DNA from 2 places in the Edwardsiella piscicida genome. Region 1 is predicted to be linked to the other one. Evidence: predicted binding sites of a transcription regulator. Region 1 holds the regulator's gene; the other holds the start of a gene.
What was found. The regulator PurR, encoded in region 1, represses purine synthesis genes. The targets are predictions, from matches to a motif close to CANGCAAACGTTTGCNTG.
Positions count from the first base shown of each region.

Region 1 (3,562 bases):
TAGGGGGTGACGAACAGCAGCTGGCCATAGATAACCAGCGGGTAGCTGCCCAGCAGTTGGCTGCGGGCGGCGAAATACTGTAGACCGAAGATCAGCCCCATCTGCGGCAGCAGCAGCGGCAGCAGCAGCCGGGCGCCGGGGGCCCGTCGCCTCAGGGTATACCACTCCAGCGTGCCGAGCGCCAGGATCAGCGCCAGCAGGTTGACCGCCAGCGCGATGCACAGGGTATGCCACAGCGGGGCGCTCCAGTCACTGACGCTGTACAGCCAACTGTCATAGCGCCACTGCCGCGGCCAGCGTTGCGCAAAGGGCCAGCGCTGAGCCAGGGAAATCAGCACCAGCATCAGGTAGGCCGCGGCGGCCAGCGCCAGCGCCAAAGGCCAAAAGGCGGCGTAGGGCGCAGGCCCACCGCGGGCGACGCGCCGTCGCGGGGGACGGCGACCCACGGCGACCCACAGGTGTTCAATGCCATACCAGAGCAGCAGCGCCAGCGCGTTTAAGAGCATCAGCAGCAGCGCCCCGAGGGCCGCCAGCGCCGTCTGTCCACCGTCGGCAATCCACTGCCACAGCAGCTGCGCAAACAGCAGCGGCCGCTGCGGACCGAGCAGCTGCGCCAGATCCAGCGCCGACAGGGCAAAGGCCAGGACGCAGAACATGGGCAGGCGTAGCCCCGGCAGCAGCTGCGGCACCACGATGCGCCACCAGCCCTGCGCCGGGGGATAGCCCAGCGCGGCGCTGATGCGCAGCTGCCGCTGCGCGGCGCAGCGGGCGGCCAGATTCAGGGTAAGCAGATAGAAAAAGGGGGTCTCTTTTAACAGCAGGAGCAGCGAGAGGCTCAGGCCGTAGGGATCGTTGGGAAGCGGCAGATCGGGCGGCTGCTGCCAGTCAAACAGCGGCGCCATCAGGCGCCACAGCAGGCCGGTTGGCGCCAGCAGCATCAGCAGGCCGGTGGCCAGGGCGATGTGGGGGGCTGCCAGCAGCAGCGCCGGCGCCAGCGTGTGCTGACGCTGACGCCGTAGGGTGAGCCCGGCCAGCGCCAGCGCCAGCAGCAGGGCGCCGCCGGAGGAGCCTAGCGCTATCCACAGCGACAGAGCCAGGCTGCGGCCCAGCGCGGGCCACTGCAGCAGCTGCAGCAGCGCCTGTCCCGCATTTTGCTCGGTCAGCGGCAGTAGGGTCGCCGGAACCATCGCCGCCAGCGGTAGTGCGCCGGACAGCAGCACCAGCGCGGGAAACAGGACCAGCCGGGACACGCGCTTAGCGGCGGTAGTCGATGAACGGCCCGTCGGCCACGGAGCGACGCTCAACCAGCTTAGGATGCACTTCGATGGTTTGGGCGTCTTCGCGCTTGCTGGTGATGCGATCGAGCAGCATGTCGAATGCCATGGCGCCAAGGCGCTCCTTGGGCTGATGAATGGTGGTCAGCGCCGGGGTAAAGTAGCGGGCGTTGCGCACGTTGTCGTAGCCGATGACGGAAATATCCTGCGGTACGCGCAGCCCCATCTCGTCCGCGGCGCAAATGGCGCCCATCGCCATGATATCGCCGCCGACAAACACCGCCGTCGGGCGCTGCTTCTGCGACAGAATGTTTTGCATCGCCGCATAGCCAGACTCCGGCTCGAAGTCGCCTTCGACCAGCCAGCTCTCCTGCGGCGTGATGTTGGCCTCCTGCAGCGCCTTGAGGAAACCGCGCAGGCGACCGCCGCCGGTGTTGCGCGATACCGGGCCGGTGATGGCGCCAATGTCGCGGTGGCCGCGCTCGATCAGGTAGCGGCCGGCCAGATAGCCGCCCTCGAAGGCGTTGTCCTGGATAGCATCGGTAAAGTCGCTGCGGCGGGTGCCCCAGTCCATGACCACCATCGGGATATGACGGTAGTCCTCAAGGATCTCCAGCAGGTTCTCCGGATATTCGGAGCACATCACCAGCAGGCCGTCGACGCGCTTTTGCGCCAGCATAGCCAGGTAGGCTTTCTGCTTCTCCAGATTATTGTGGGAGTTACACAGGATCAGGGTATAGCCTTGGCTGTAGCAGCTATTCTCTACCGACTCGATGACCTCGGCAAAGTACGGCGCCTCGCTAGAGGTCGCCAGCAGGCCGATGGATTTGGTGTGGTTGACCTTCAGGCTGCGGGCAACGGCGCTGGGGGAGTAGTGTAGTTCTTTAATGGCCTCCCAGACGGCGGCTTTGGTCTCGTCGGCGACAAAGCGGGTTTTATTGATGACGTGAGACACCGTGGTGGTCGATACGCCTGCGCGCTTTGCCACATCTTTAATCGTTGCCATGAAACAAATGACTCCTAGGCGTACGCGCTGCGTCGCCGTTTTGTTAATCGTTTGCCTGCGTGCATCGGAAAATACGCCTGACAGCGCGGCTCGGCGCCGGCGCGTTTGCGCAATAGGGTGACGTTTGCCATTTCTTGTTTAGAATTATAGCGTCGGCACGCGGCAGTAAACCGCAAATTCTGTCTGATCTCAGGCAAAAGGGGAAGCACTAATTGGCGATTTGCGCAGGATGTAATCATAAGATTTTCTGCGTGTTTTAAGATGTGATTTATGTAAAAATGATTTAACACGGGTTTTGTGCGAATTCTTAAGTCAGTAAAAATTGATACAGAACGTAAAACATGAGGTGTCAGGATGGAAAACGATCTGAAGTATTCTCTGGTAACAACGGTGGTGGCGCTGGCGCTGATCGTCGTGGCCAGCCTGATCGCCGCACTGCACTAAGTTAGCGGGCGGCGTAATAAAAAAGGCGCTCGGTGAGCGCCTTTTTTGTCTCTCTGGTCGGTTACGCCAGATTCTGGGCGACGAACTCCCAGTTCACCAGCGCCCAGAAGTTTTCCAGGTACACCGGGCGAGCGTTACGGTAGTCGATGTAGTAGGCGTGTTCCCATACGTCCACGGTCAGCAGCGGCTTGTCGTCGCCGGTCAGCGGGGTCGCGGCGTTAGAGGTGTTGACGATGGCCAGGGTGCCGTCCGCCTTTTTCACCAGCCAGGTCCAGCCGGAGCCGAAGTTGCCTACGGCAGACTTGGTCAGCGCGTCTTTGAACGCGGCAAATGAGCCGAAGGCGGCGTTGATGGCGTCCGCCAGGGCGCCGCGCGGTTCACCGCCGCCGTTCGGGGAGAGGCAGTGCCAGTAGAAGGTGTGGTTCCACACCTGAGCGGCGTTGTTAAAGATACCGCCGGAGGCGCTCTTCACGATCTCTTCCAGCGATTTTCCTTCGAACTCAGTGCCTTTGATCAGGTTGTTCAGGTTGACTACATAGGCGTTGTGGTGCTTACCGTAGTGGTATTCCAGCGTTTCGGCGGAGATATGCGGTTCCAGCGCATTCATGGCGTACGGTAATGCAGGTAATTCAAATGACATAGCTCTCTCCTTAATGCTTCTGTGGCAAGACGGTTAACCCGTAAGCAACGCAGATGAGACGTCGCCGGCGGTTAGACAAAAATGAAAAAATCTTGTTGTCCGCTTGTTATGGTTTGTGATTCTAGCAAGTTTTGCCGTGAAAGACAGGGGGCAGGTGTATTTTAGCTGACTGAGTGGCGAAATGTGCAGCAGACAAGC
Region 1 is NZ_CP090968.1:1,783,762-1,787,323, forward strand. It holds gene L1P05_RS08170 (ABC transporter permease family protein) at 1-1,250, opposite strand, end outside; gene purR (HTH-type transcriptional repressor PurR) at 1,255-2,280, opposite strand; gene cydH (cytochrome bd-I oxidase subunit CydH) at 2,635-2,724, shown strand; gene sodB (superoxide dismutase [Fe]) at 2,786-3,364, opposite strand.

Region 2 (3,562 bases), 930 kb from region 1:
TGACTGGCGTCCGCTGTTGCAATACAGGTGCAGGGTGTCATTCTTGTCCTGGGTCAGTGCGCCGATGCGCTGGGCCAGGTTTTTGAGCGGAATATTGTGAGCGCCCTTGACGTGCTCCTGCTGGTATTGCTCCGGTACACGGACATCGATCCAGTACTCTGCCGCCCACAGCGGGGCGGATGTCGCCAGCAGGCCTGCCATCAGCAGGCCCTGTTTCATGCGCCGAATTTGTGCAAACATCCAGATATCTCCTGAGAATAATTAGGCTGTGCCCTTTTGCCCCATCGGTACGGCGGGCAGGTGCCGGCGTATCATACGCCTGCGCCGCGGCGGCTGTCCGCCCCCGCGCAGAGAAATTGGGCAATAGCGCCAATTAGGCGCGGCGGGTGAGCAGGGGCTGTGTATAATGCGCGCCGGAAATAGAGAGGGGAAACGTGTGACGCAACGCGATGACAGTGACTGGATGCGCCATGCCCTGCAGCTGGCGGAAAAGGCCCGAGCGCAGGGCGAGGTGCCGGTCGGCGCCGTTTTGGTATTGAACGATCGGGTGATTGGCGAGGGGTGGAACCGGCCGATAACCCGCCACGATCCGACCGCGCATGCCGAGATCATGGCGCTGCAGCAGGGCGGGGCCATCATGCAGAATTATCGTCTGCTGGAGGCGACGCTGTACGTGACGCTGGAGCCCTGTGTGATGTGCGCCGGGGCGATGGTGCACAGCCGCATTCGGCGGCTGGTGTACGGTGCGCCGGATCTCAAGACCGGCGCGGCGGGGTCGCTGCTGGATGTCCTGGGGCACCCGGGGATGAATCACCGGATCGAGGTGTGCGGCGGCGTGTTGGCCGACGCGTGCGCGGCGCAGCTGAGCGATTTCTTTCGCCAGCGGCGGGCGCAGAAGAGGGCCGAGCGCGATGCCCGGCGCCGCGCCGAGCGCGACGACGCAGAATAGCGGAGGCCGGCGCGGCTCAGCGCGGACCGAGCAGCGCCAGCTGGGTCGCCTCTGCCGCCTCTCGCTTCTCTTTCTCCTGCAGGTAGCCGCGCAGGCTGACGGTATAGCGGCGAATGTTTTCGACGTACTGGTAGGCTTCGTGTCCCCGCGCGTAGCCGTAGGTCAGCCGCTGGTAGTATTTCTTTTGGCTCAGCAGCGGCAGGCGCTGTTTGACATCGGCCCAGCTGTCGGGATTGGCTCCCTGTTTTTGGGTCAGCTGGCGGACATCCAGCATGTGCCCATAGCCCATATTGTAGGCGGCCAGGGCGAACCAAATCCGCTCATCCTGCGGAATGCTCTCCGGCAGCCTCTCCATCAGCCGTTCGAGGTACAGCGAGCCGCCGGCGATGCTCTCCTCCGGATCGAGACGATCTTTCACCCCCAGCCCCTCGGCGGTGGCGCGTGTCAGCATCATCAGCCCACGTACGCCGGTCGGCGACGTGGCCTGGGGGTTCCAGTGCGACTCTTGGTAAGCGATCGCGGCCAGCAGCCGCCAGTCCATTTTGCGCGCATGCTGGGTAAAAAAGTCCTGCAGCGACGGCAGTACGCTATCGATCGCGGAGAGGAACGTACGCGTATCGACGTAGTCAAAGCTGCCGACGTGGCCGATATATTTCTCCTCTAGGCGCGCCAGGGTGCCGTCTTCAGCGCTCTGGCTGAAGAAGTCCAGCATCGCCGCGTACAGGCTGTCATCCTCGCTGCGGTTGAGATACCACATGACCGGCTCTTCATCGCTGATATCGAAGGCGACCGCCACCTGCGGGTGGATCCGCTGAAACAGGGAGATGGCCATCGAGTCCGCTACCGTATAGTCCAGCTTGCCCTCGGCGACCTGCTTAAGCAGCTCGGTTGCCGACAGGCTGTCGCTGCTCTGCCACTGCAGACCAGGGTACTTTTGCTGGCGGTAGTGGTCCAGGGTGGTGATATGGGCCGAGCCGGACTGCACCATCAGGGCGCCGCTGAGATCGCCCAGGTTACGCGGGCGCACTTTGCCCTGGCGGTAGACCAGCTGTTGGGAGACGGAGTAATAGGTCGGCCCGGTGCGATAGCGGTGCAGCCGCGCGCTGTTGTACAGCAGTCCGGCGGCGACCATATCAGCATCCTGTCCATCCAGATCGTCAAACAGACCCGGCAGCGTAGGGCGCACGGTGACGCGCAGCTTCACGCCCAGATAGTCGGCGAAGCGTTTGGCCAGCTCATAGTCCAGGCCGGAGATCGCATTGCCCTCACGCTGATAGGTGAGCGGCGAGACGATGGTGCTGACGCGCAGCTCTCCCCGGTCGAGGATCTGCTGTAGCTGGCTTTCATTACCGCTGCGCCACGGAATATTGGGCCACAGCGCCAGCGCCAAAAGCGCGGAGACAATACCGATAAGGTAATAATTATATTTTATACGTTTCAAATAGTTATCCCATGACGGTCTAGCGGGATGCGGTTGCTGGTGTTAAAAGTGGAATAAAGGTAAAGCCAATCAGGCAGGCGCATTTTGCTTAACAAAACGCCAGCGTGCAACTTTAACCGCATTATTGGGCAATAAATGAGCCGATCGCGATCTTTACAAGAAAGGCTACGCAAACGGTTTCGTCGGCGTGGGAGATTCACTATAATGGCGCCCGGTTTCCCCCTGTTTCGCCCATTGAGGCGGCTGTAAACAGCTTCCTCGCAGACGAGAGAATCAAATCATCATGGAAATTCTGCGCGGCTCCCCCGCTTTATCGGCCTTTCGTGTTAACCAGCTGCTGTCTGCCTGCCGCGACGCGTCCCTGCCCGTCGACGCGATTTACGCCGAGTACATTCACTTTGCCGACGTCAGCGCGCCGCTGGATCCGGCGGCGCACGATACGCTGCGCCAGCTGCTGACCTACGGGCCGTCGCAGGCTGTCCGCCCGCAGTCAGGACGGCTGCTGCTGGTCACGCCGCGCCCGGGCACGATCTCCCCCTGGTCATCCAAGGCGACGGATATCGCCCGTCACTGCGGGCTGGCGCAGATCCGTCGGTTGGAGCGCGGTCTGGCTTACTACATTGAGGCCGAGGCGCTGGATCAGGCGCAGTGGCAGACGCTGTGCGATCGGCTGCACGACCGCATGATGGAGCGGGTCTTCACTGCGCTGGAGCAGGCCGAGCAGCTGTTTGAGCAGCATACGCCGCAGCCGGTGCAGTATGTGGATATCCTTGGCGGGGGACGGGCCGCGCTGGAGGAGGCCAACCAGCGGCTGGGGCTGGCGCTGGCGCAGGATGAGATGGACTACCTGCTAAACGCCTTTACCCGCCTGGAGCGCAACCCGAGCGACGTCGAGCTGTATATGTTCGCCCAGGCCAACTCGGAGCACTGCCGCCACAAGATTTTTAACGCCGACTGGGTTATCGACGGGCAGCCGCAGGATAAATCGCTGTTCCAGATGATTAAAAACACCTATCAGCAGACGCCGGAGCATGTGCTGTCCGCCTATAAGGACAACGCGGCGGTCATGGAAGGCTCCGCGGTGGGGCGCTTCTTTGCCGACGCCGATAACGGCTGCTATGACTTCCATCAGGAGCCGGCGCACATTCTGATGAAGGTGGAGACTCACAACC
Region 2 is NZ_CP090968.1:850,023-853,584, forward strand. It holds gene pspE (thiosulfate sulfurtransferase PspE) at 1-240, opposite strand, end outside; gene tadA (tRNA adenosine(34) deaminase TadA) at 437-949, shown strand; gene mltF (membrane-bound lytic murein transglycosylase MltF) at 966-2,390, opposite strand; gene purL (phosphoribosylformylglycinamidine synthase) at 2,671-3,562, shown strand, end outside.
Region 2: a site for PurR is predicted at 2,557-2,574, ahead of purL (phosphoribosylformylglycinamidine synthase). Genes of this name have one in related genera too.